DNA from 2 places in the Erwinia sp. 1181_3 genome. Region 2 is predicted to be linked to the other one. Evidence: predicted binding sites of a transcription regulator. Region 2 holds the regulator's gene; the other holds the start of a gene.

Region 1 (5,232 bases), on a different contig from region 2:
TTTCTGCGCGCATTTGAGGCGCTGGACGTCAGCGCCGCGCAGCGCGACGCCGAACCGGACACTTCTCCCACTGCGGGATTCAAGGCGATCATGCTGGAGGCCGCTGCCACGCGCTCCTATGCGGTGATCCTGACCGTACTCAATGTCGCCGAGTGGCTGTACCTCGACTGGGCGTCACAGGCCCCGCTGCCATTGCCTGCCAGTTTTGTTCACGCCGAGTGGATTATGTTGCACGATAACCCCGATTTCCGCGAATTTGTCGCCTTTTTACGTCAGGAGCTCGACCGTGTTGGCCCGGCACAGCAGGCGCAGTGTGAGGATTTCTTCCTGCGCGCCGTGACGCTGGAAAAGGCTTTCTTTGATGCGGCTTATCAATAAACAGATCTGATTATTCGCAGTGGCCGACCTTTTCGGGTCGGCCTTTTTGCCGGAGTGATAATGCCGTTGTGCAGGTTGATGAGACGACGCTTAATCGCTCTTTAACGCGGCGGTGACGTGGCCGATGGCGCGTAGCACATCGTCGGAACTGTCGCGTATATCAGCGATGACGCCGCCGGCTTCCTGCGCCAGCTCCACGCCGCGATCGGCACGTTGCAGGTTTGAGGTAATGCCTTTCTGCGCTTTGCTCGCCAGCAGGTGATTTTGCTGCACCATCTGTTCGATTTCGGTGGTGGCGCGGTTGATGTTTTGCGCCAGCGTGCGCACTTCGTTGGCCACCACCGCGAAGCTGCGACCCTGCGTGCCTGCGCGGGCGGCTTCCACCGCCGCATTGAGGGCCAGCAGGTTGGTCTGATCGGCAATACGACGAATACTGGTCACGATCTGGCCGATACTGTCTGAGGAATCCCCGAGCCCGGTGATATCGCCAGAGATCCCGTGCAGTTCACCTGCCAGTTCATTCATGGTCTGCACGCTGTTGGCAATCACACTGGCACCGCGTTTTGTGCTTTCGCTGGTTTGCAGCGCCGTTTGATAAGCCTGTTGGGCTGCATCACGCTCTAGCTGGTTTTTCTCAACCTGGGCGGTGACATCGGTGGCAAACTTCACCACTTTATACAGCTCGCCACTGTCGTCGAACACCGGGTTATAGGTCGCGCGCAGCCAGAGGGTAGAGCCTTGCTTGTTGACGCGCTGAAACTGGCCGGAAATAAACTCACCGCGGTTGAGCTTCTGCCAGAACAGTGTGTATTCCGGGCTGCTGCGTACCGCTGCGGAACAGAACTGGCTGTGATGTACACCGATAATTTCACTGGCGCGATATCCCATGGTTTTAAGAAAATTATCGTTAGCTTTCAGCACTTCACCCTTAAGGTTAAAGGCTATCACCGCCATTGAGCGCTCGATAGCCGTGGTCATTGCCCGCTGCTCCTGGGCATCCATAATGTGCGACGTGATGTCGGTGGCGAGCTTAATGATTTTGAACACGCGCCCGTTACGATCCCGCACCGGTACATAGTTGGCTTCGAGCCACACCGGACGGCCATTTTGCGCCACGCGCAGAAATTTATCGCTGAAACTTTCCCCGCGATTCAGCCGCATCCAGAAGTCCTGATACTGGCGCGACGCCAACAGGTCCGGCGTGCAAAACAGGCTGTGATGCTGCCCGACCACCTCATTCAGTTCGTAGCCCATTTTCTCAAGAAACAAGCTATTAGCCGTGATGATGGTGCCATCGGTCATGAATTCGATCATGGCGATAGAGTCTTTTAATGAGTCAAGCGTGGCAGAAGAGTGAGTGCGTTTCTGCCACGCAAGGCGTGACGTGATACCTGATGCAATAGTGGAAAACATGGTGGACCTTATTATTAGAGTTAGCTGTCCACAGGGTTATCGGCGGGAGGGGATAAACATTCAATCTTTGTTAATTTGCTCAGTGCCCTTTTCGGTCTGTCATGCTTCCATCACCCCTCTGTCATTAAACTTTCATCGCACAGGTGGTTAATAGGGCGCACAGCGGATAACGCGCAACCTGATAATGGACAACACATGGCACAGGCATTGTTAAAAATTGCCCCCCAGCAGCAGGCGATCCCCCACGCGGAGCATCGTGCAAAAGTGCTGGCAGTGAATGGACTCGGAAAATCATACGGCACACAGACGCGCGTCTTGCAGGACATTAACTTTGACCTGCACGCCGGTGAACTGGTGGCGGTGATTGGTCGCAGCGGCGCAGGAAAATCAACGCTGCTGCATGTGCTGAATGGCACCCTCCCGGCCAGCGAAGGCGCCATCCTTCACTTCAATGATCATGGCAAACAACAGAACATTGTTGAGCTGAATACCCGGCAGATGCGCCAGTGGCGCAGCGAGTGCGGCATGATCTTCCAGGATTTCTGCCTGGTACCGCGGCTGGATGTGCTGACCAATGTCCTGCTGGGCCGTCTGAGCCAGACCTCGACGCTGAAATCCTTCTTTAAAATCTTCCCCGATGCCGATCGTGCCCGCGCCATCGGCCTGCTGGAGTGGCTGAACATGCTGCCTCAGGCCTTGCAGCGGGCAGAAAATCTCTCCGGTGGACAGATGCAGCGTGTGGCGATCTGCCGCGCGCTGATGCAGAACCCGAAGATTTTGCTGGCCGATGAGCCGGTTGCCTCGCTCGACCCAAAAAACACCCGGCGCATTATGGATGTGCTGCGTCAGGTGAGTGAAAACGGCATCAGCGTGATGGTGAACCTGCACTCGGTGGAGCTGGTGAAAGAATATTGTACGCGTGCCATTGGCGTTGCTAAGGGCCGCATTGTGTTTGACGGCCATCCGTCAGAACTGACCGATGATCTTTTGCATGTGTTGTATGGCGACGAAAACTCTGAACTTAACGATGCCCATCACGGCTGACGGTCACACCGCAGGCATGACGGGTAATAACACTTTTATGGGACACGGAACTCAGCAATGAAAAAAATGATTCTCGCAGCAGTAATCGGTAGTGTGATGGCAGCTAACGTCTCTGCCGCTGACGCACCGAAAGAACTGAATTTAGGTATCCTCGGCGGCCAGAATGCCACGCAGCAGATTGGTGATAACCAGTGCGTGAAAGATTTCTTCGATAAAGAGCTGAACGTTGATACCAAACTGCGTAATTCGTCTGACTATTCTGGTGTGATCCAGGGCCTGATCGGCGGCAAAGTGGATATGGTGCTGAGCATGTCACCGTCATCGTATGCCTCGGTCTACATCAATGACCCGAAAGCTGTCGATGTGGTTGGCATTGTGGTGGATGACGCCGATAAATCACGCGGCTATCACTCTGTTGTCGTTGTGAAAGCGGACAGTCCGTACAAAACACTGGCCGACCTGAAAGGCAAATCATTTGGTATGGCCGACCCGGATTCCACTTCCGGCTTCCTGATCCCGAACGAAAGCTTCAAGAAAGAGTTTGGCGGTTCGGTGGATGACAAATACAAAGGCCACTTCTCCAGCGTGACCTTCTCCGGCGGCCACGAGCAGGATGTACTGGGCGTGCTGAACGGTCAGTTCGAAGGCGCAGTGACCTGGGCCTCGATGATCGGCGATTACAACACCGGTTACACCAGCGGTGCATTCACCCGAATGATCCGTGCCGGTAACCCGGACCTGATGAAGAAAATTCGTATCATCTGGCAGTCACCGCTGATCCCGAACGGTCCGGTGCTGGTGAGCAACAAGCTGCCTGCTGATTTTAAAGCGAAGCTGGTCACGGCTATCAAAAAGCTGGATACCGAACATCACAGCTGCTTCGTCAAAGCCGTGGGTGGCGCCCAGCATATCGGCCCGGCTACCGTGGCTGATTATCAGGCGATCATCGATATGAAACGTGCGCTGACCAAAGCCCGTTAATCACCCGTTCTCTTCTCCGCTGATAAGGGTCGACTGCCGTCGACCCTTCACTCAGGTATCCGCATGACACATCCCGATTTTGAACGCTATTACCAGCAGATCCGCGGTAAGCAGAAGCGCGACACGCTGCTGTGGTCCCTGACGCTGCTGGTGCTGTACCTCGCCTCCGGCCAGATGGCGGAATTTAATCTGCACACCATCTGGGTGTCGTTGCCGCACTTTTTCGATTACCTCGCGGAAACCGTGCCCACGCTGAGCGCCTCACGCTTGTTTGCCGACAGCCATACGGAAGGCTCAATGGCTTACTGGGGCTATCGTCTGCCTATTCAGCTGCCGCTGATTTGGGAAACACTGCAACTGGCGCTGGCCGCGACCCTGGCATCGGTGATGGTGGCGGGCGTATTGGCCTTTTTCGCTGCCAGCAACACCCAAACACCGCGCAGCGTGAGTTTCGCCATTCGTACCTGTGTGGCTTTCCTGCGTACCATGCCGGAACTGGCGTGGGCAGTGATGTTTGTTATGGCGTTTGGTATTGGCGTGATCCCGGGCTTTCTGGCACTGGCGCTGCACACCATTGGCAGCCTGACCAAACTGTTCTATGAAGCGATTGAAAGTGCGTCAGATAAACCGGTGCGCGGCCTGGCATCCTGCGGGGCATCGTCGTTGCAGCGTATGCGTTTCGCGCTCTGGCCGCAGGTCAAACCGGTGTTTCTCTCGTATGGTTTTATGCGTTTTGAGGTCAATTTCCGTCAGTCCACGATCCTCGGACTGGTGGGGGCGGGGGGCATCGGCCAGGAGCTGATGACCAACATCAAACTGGACCGTTATGACCAGGTCAGTATGACGCTGATTCTGATTATTGTGGTGGTCTCGCTGCTGGATATGGTGTCCGGACGGGTGCGTCAGCGTGTTGTGGAAGGAAACCGCTCATGATGGGATTAATCGGCAGTGACAAGCTGGAAGGCATGAAGCAGCAGCATCAGGCGCTGTTTGCCATTCAGCGCAGCTACCTGAGGCGCATCGGGCTGATTGCGGCAGCCATCCTGCTTTACTACGTGTTTTTCTTCACCCTGTTTGGCATCAGCTGGCAGCAGCTCACTATTGGCTTAGGCCAGCTGGCGCACTATTTTATGCGCATGTTTGTCTGGCATGACGTGGCGAACTGGCCGTTTGCCTACTATTTCAGCCAGATCTTTATCACGCTGGCGATTGTCTTCGCCGGTACGATCACCGCCACACTGCTGGCCTTACCGCTGTCATTTCTTGCAGCACGCAACGTGATGGCCACGCCTGTGCTGCGTCCGGTGGCGCTGGTGGTTCGTCGCCTGCTGGATATCCTGCGCGGAATTGATATGGCAATCTGGGGGCTGATTTTCGTGCGTGCTGTCGGCATGGGGCCGCTGGCCGGGGTGCTGG
Region 2 (5,232 bases):
TCTGCTGTTGTGAAGTAAGCACCTGCTCCTGCTCCACACTTTGTGCCAGCTGGCTGTTAAGGAGGGCGCACTGCTCTTCGGTGAGCAAACTCATACCGCTGGACTGGGCGCGCAGGGTATCCAGCGTCACCTTCGCCTGTTTATGGCGATCAAACACCGCCGCCGACAGTCGACCGTATATTTCGGTGCCGGTCAGCTCTTCCAGTAGCTCGGCACGTTTATTGGCATCGGCATTGAGGAACGCGGCAAACTGCCCTTGTGACAGCATCATCGATTTGGTGAAGCGTTCGAAGTCCAGCCCGGTCAGGCTGGCTACCCTCTCCAGCTTATCTTTGACCTTGTCGGCCACGATGTGATTATCGCTACAGCGTGCCAGCTCAACCCGCGGTGCCTGCAGGTTACCATCGGCAGCACCGCGTGCGCGGCTCTGGCTCCAGAAGGCGCGCCAGGCAACGCCTTTCACCTCAAATTCGACTTCTGCCAGACACTCGGCGGTGTCACGGGTCATCAGATCATTTTGCGACTGAGTGATGCCTTTCAGGCGCGGTGTTTCGTGATACAACGCGAGGCAGATGGCATCCAGCAGGGTGGTTTTACCTGCGCCCGTCGGGCCGGTAATAGCGAACAGGCCGTTGCTGGCAAAAGGTTCTGCGGTGAAGTCGATTTTCCACTCACCCTTCAGCGAGTTGAGGTTTTTAAAGCGCAGCGTCAGAATTTTCATGATGGCTGCTCCTCATGGCGAACGGCTTCCAGCGTTTGAGCAAACAGCACTCTGGCGCGTTCCAGCCGTTCAGGTTCCTCGGCCTCCAGCGCCAGACGGCGGGAAAACACCTCTTCAACACTCAATTCATTCAGCGTTTCATTGTTCTGTCGGGCGATCACCTGTTCGCGCTGTTCGCGGCTGCGACGCAGCAGCACCACTTCTACGGGCAGGGATTCGGTCAGCTCCTGGATACGGCGCTGTAACTCACTGAGGTAAGCATCGGTGACGATTTCAATGTCCAGCCAGATGGTGCCACCCTGTGGATCGGCCGTGAGAGCCGCCAACTGCTGCTCAATCTGTTCCAGAGAGCCTTTGATCATCTGCATTGGCTGGAATAACGGGATCGGTAAGGCTTCGACCGCGCTGAGTTTGCCGTTGCTGAAGTCGACCTGAAACACGCTTTTGGCTTTACCCAGCTCATCAAAACTGAGCGGGATCGGCGAGCCGCTGTAGCGAATATGATCGCTATCGGCAATGCGCTGAGCGCGATGGATATGCCCCAGGGCGATATAGTCCGCAGGGGGAAAACAATCGGCGGGGAAGGCATCCAGCGTGCCGATATAGATATCACGCACCGCATCGCTTTTGGTCACGCCCATCGTTGTCAGATGGCCGGTGGCAATAATGGGTAGCGGCAGGCCCAGCGCATCACGTTGTTTCAGCGCTTCCTGCCAGCACTGCTGATAGTGTTCAGTTATGGCTTCCAGCAGGCTTTGCTGCTTTTCACGCCCTGACTGCCCGCTCTGGCTGCGCAGAATATCGCGCGGGCGCAAAAATGGAATGGCGCACAGCAGTGCTCCTGGCTGGCCATCGCGGCGATTAAGAACCAGAACCTGTTGACGAACATCGTCGCAGGCGGCGGCGATCACCCGAGTGTTCAGGCAGGCCAGCAGCTCGCGGGATTCATTCAGCATGGCGACTGAATCGTGATTGCCGCCCAGTACCACCAGTTGACAGCCGGTCTGCTGCAGATTGACCACGAAGCGGTTATACAGCTCACGCGCGTAGCTCGGCGGAGAGCCAGTATCAAAGATATCGCCTGCCACAATAATCGCATCCGCCTGCTGTGCTTCTGCGTTCACCAGCAGCCAGTCAAGAAATGCCTGGTGCTCGGCTGCCCGGCTTTTGGTGTAGAAAAACTGGCCAAGATGCCAGTCGGCAGTATGAATGATGCGCATGGGGGTCCTTTCATGGCAGAAAGCGTGGGGAGTATTATACCTGTCCTGCATCCCGAATTATTCAGAGCAGATAAACATATTGATGAGGAGGGGATTTTATTTAATTCCATCAATGCTTTTAGGGGGTGCTTTTTTCATAAAAGTGTCATAAAACTGACGCATAATGGCGCCGCATATCCCCGTGACAACCTGTCACTGTAGCAGGAGCAATAATGGCCAAGCGCATTCTGGTGGTTGAAGATGAAGCCCCAATCCGTGAGATGTTGTGTTTCGTTCTGGAACAAAATGACTATCAACCGATCGAAGCCGAGGACTATGACAGCGCAGTAAGTATGCTCATTGAGCCGTGGCCGGATTTAATCCTGCTGGACTGGATGCTCCCGGGTGGTTCCGGCATTCAGTTTATTAAGCATCTGAAGCGTGAAGCCATGACCCGGGATATTCCGGTTATGATGCTGACCGCGCGTGGCGAAGAAGAAGATCGCGTCCGTGGCCTGGAAGTGGGTGCCGACGATTACATTACGAAACCCTTCTCACCCAAAGAGCTGGTGGCCCGTATTAAAGCGGTGATGCGCCGTATTTCACCGATGGCGGTGGAAGAGGTGATTGAAATGCAGGGGCTGAGTCTTGATCCGTCATCGCATCGCGTGATGTCTGACACGCAACCGCTGGAAATGGGGCCGACCGAATATAAATTGCTGCACTTCTTTATGACGCATCCTGAGCGTGTTTACAGCCGTGAGCAGTTGCTAAACCATGTCTGGGGAACTAACGTTTACGTCGAAGATCGTACCGTTGATGTGCACATTCGTCGCTTACGTAAGGCGCTGGAACTGACCGGGCACGATCGTATGGTGCAGACGGTTCGCGGAACAGGTTATCGTTTCTCTGCACGCTATTGATTGTTCGCGCTGGAGTCTGAACCGTGTTGGAACGCCTCTCCTGGAAGAGATTATTGTTTGAGCTGCTGCTTGCCGGTTTGCCCGCGTTACTGCTCGGGCTGCTGGTGGGTTGGCTCCCCTGGCTGCTGTTAATCTCAGTACTCTGTGTGCTGGGCTTTCATTTCAACAACTTACTTCGACTCTCTCACTGGCTGTGGGTTGACCGCAGCATGACACCTCCCAGCGGCCGTGGCAGCTGGGAACCGCTGTTTTACGGCCTGTATCAAATGCAGGCGCGTAACCGCCGCCGCCGCCGTGAACTCGGTCATCTGATCAAACGTTTTCGTAGCGGTGCAGAATCTCTGCCTGATGCGGTGGTACTGACCACCGAAGAGGGGACGATTTTTTGGTGCAACGGCCTCGCACAGCAGATGCTGGGGCTGCGCTGGCCGGAAGATAACGGGCAGAATATCCTCAATCTGCTGCGTTACCCCGAGTTTACCCGCTATCTGCGTCAGCGTGATTTTTCTCGCCCGCTTACGCTGGTGCTGAACAGCCATCGCCATCTTGAATTTCGTGTGATGCCTTACAGTGAAGGGCAATGGTTGCTGGTGGCGCGTGATGTCACCCAGATGCATCAGCTGGAAGGGGCCCGGCGTAACTTCTTTGCTAATGTCAGCCATGAACTGCGTACGCCGCTCACCGTATTGCAGGGGTATCTGGAGATGATGAACGATTCCGTGCTGGAGGGCAGTCTGCGCGATAAGGCGCTGCACACCATGCAGGAGCAGACTAAACGCATGGACAGCCTGGTGAAACAGCTGCTGACCTTGTCACGCATTGAAGCTGCTCCGGCGATCGATTTGCAGGAAACCGTGGATGTGCCGATGATGCTGCGGGTGTTGCAGCGTGAAGCGGAAACGCTCAGTAACGGCCGCCATGATATTTATTTCCATACCGACCCGCATTTGCGCGTGTTTGGCAACGACGAGCAGCTGCGCAGTGCGATCTCCAATCTGGTGTATAACGCGGTTAACCATACGCCGGATGGCACGCGTATTGATATCAGCTGGCTGCGCAGCCCGCAGGGGGCACAGTTTAAGGTTAAAGATAATGGACCCGGGATTGCACCGGAACACCTGCCTCGTCTGACCGAGCGTTTCTATCGGGTTGATAAAGCGCGTTCCCGACAGACGGGCGGTAGCGGATTAGGGCTGGCTATCGTGAAGCATGCGCTCAGCCACCACAATACGCGCCTGGATATCAGCAGCACGCCCGGCGCTGAAACCTGTTTCAGCTTTCAATTGCCACCAAGGTTGATTGTCAGTGCCGAACTGGTCGAGAATGCGTTGCATTAAGTCTCACGGAACCCATGCAATGAAATTGTTAATCGCGTTGGCGCTGCTGCTGGTCAGTTCGCAGGTCCTGGCGAAGCAGGGCATGTTGGCGGGGAATCTCACCAGCGTTGGCTCGGATACGCTGGGTAACCTGATGGCGCTGTGGGGTGAGAGTTTTAATCGTCAGTATCCCGGTGTGAATGTGCAGATCCAGGCGGCCGGTTCGTCGACTGCGCCGACTGCGCTTGCCGCGGGGGCTGCTCAGCTAGGTGCGATGAGCCGCCCGATGCAGGCGGTAGAACGCCAGTTATTTGAAGACAGTTACGGTTATCAGCCGCTGGCTGTACCGGTGGCGATGGATGCGCTGGTGGTGGTGGTCAATCAGGATAACCCGTTAACCGGCCTGAATGCCCAGCAGCTGGACGCCATTTTCTCGGTGACGCGTCGCTGTGGCGGGTTATCCGTGCCCAAAACCTGGGGGGATTTACAGTTAACTCAGCCCGGTTGGGCGACGCGGGGATTACAGCGCTTTGGCCGTAACTCGGCCTCCGGGACTTGGGGATTCTTCAAACAGCAGGCGCTGTGTAACGGTGACTTCCGTAATGATGTCGGAGAATATCCCGGCTCTGCCGCTGTGGTGCAGGCCGTTGCGGGAACGTTGAATGGCATTGGTTATGCCAGTGCCGGGTTTCATATCAGCGGCGTCAAAACCGTGCCGGTGGCGCGTGATGGCAATGACTGGATCGCGCCAAGCGCCGAGAATATTCGCAGCGGCCGCTATCCTTATGCCCGTCCTCTTTATATCTATGTCAATAAAGCGCCCGATAAACCACTGGAGCCTCTGACGGCTGCCTTTTTGCGTTTAGCGCTTTCTCCACAGGGCCAGGCGCTGGTCAGCCAGGCGGGGTATCTGCCCCTGTCTGAGCAGCAGATGCAGCGCGCCCGTGCGATGCTGGCCGAGTAACCGTGCCTTCGGGCGAGGCGTGCCTCGCCCCTACAATACATGGGTCCCCGTCTCGTAGGGGTCAGGCACGCCTGCCCCTGTACCCGTGCCTCGCCCCTACAATATATTG

The links. Region 2 encodes PhoB, which activates phosphate uptake and scavenging genes when phosphate is short. Its sites were predicted from a motif close to CTGTCATAAAACTGNCNNAT; they were not measured.
Region 1: a site for PhoB is predicted at 1,910-1,929, ahead of phnC (phosphonate ABC transporter ATP-binding protein). Genes of this name have one in related genera too.

What each region holds. Positions count from the first base shown of each region.
Region 1 is NZ_VTDE01000002.1:236,097-241,328, reverse strand. It holds gene FY046_RS05455 (TenA family protein) at 1-378, shown strand, start outside; gene FY046_RS05450 (methyl-accepting chemotaxis protein) at 469-1,791, opposite strand; gene phnC (phosphonate ABC transporter ATP-binding protein) at 1,987-2,835, shown strand; gene phnD (phosphonate ABC transporter substrate-binding protein) at 2,893-3,816, shown strand; gene phnE (phosphonate ABC transporter, permease protein PhnE) at 3,880-4,749, shown strand; gene phnE (phosphonate ABC transporter, permease protein PhnE) at 4,746-5,232, shown strand, end outside.
Region 2 is NZ_VTDE01000003.1:182,302-187,533, reverse strand. It holds gene FY046_RS09220 (AAA family ATPase) at 1-721, opposite strand, end outside; gene sbcD (exonuclease subunit SbcD) at 718-1,941, opposite strand; gene phoB (phosphate response regulator transcription factor PhoB) at 2,154-2,843, shown strand; gene phoR (phosphate regulon sensor histidine kinase PhoR) at 2,867-4,180, shown strand; gene FY046_RS09200 (PstS family phosphate ABC transporter substrate-binding protein) at 4,200-5,123, shown strand.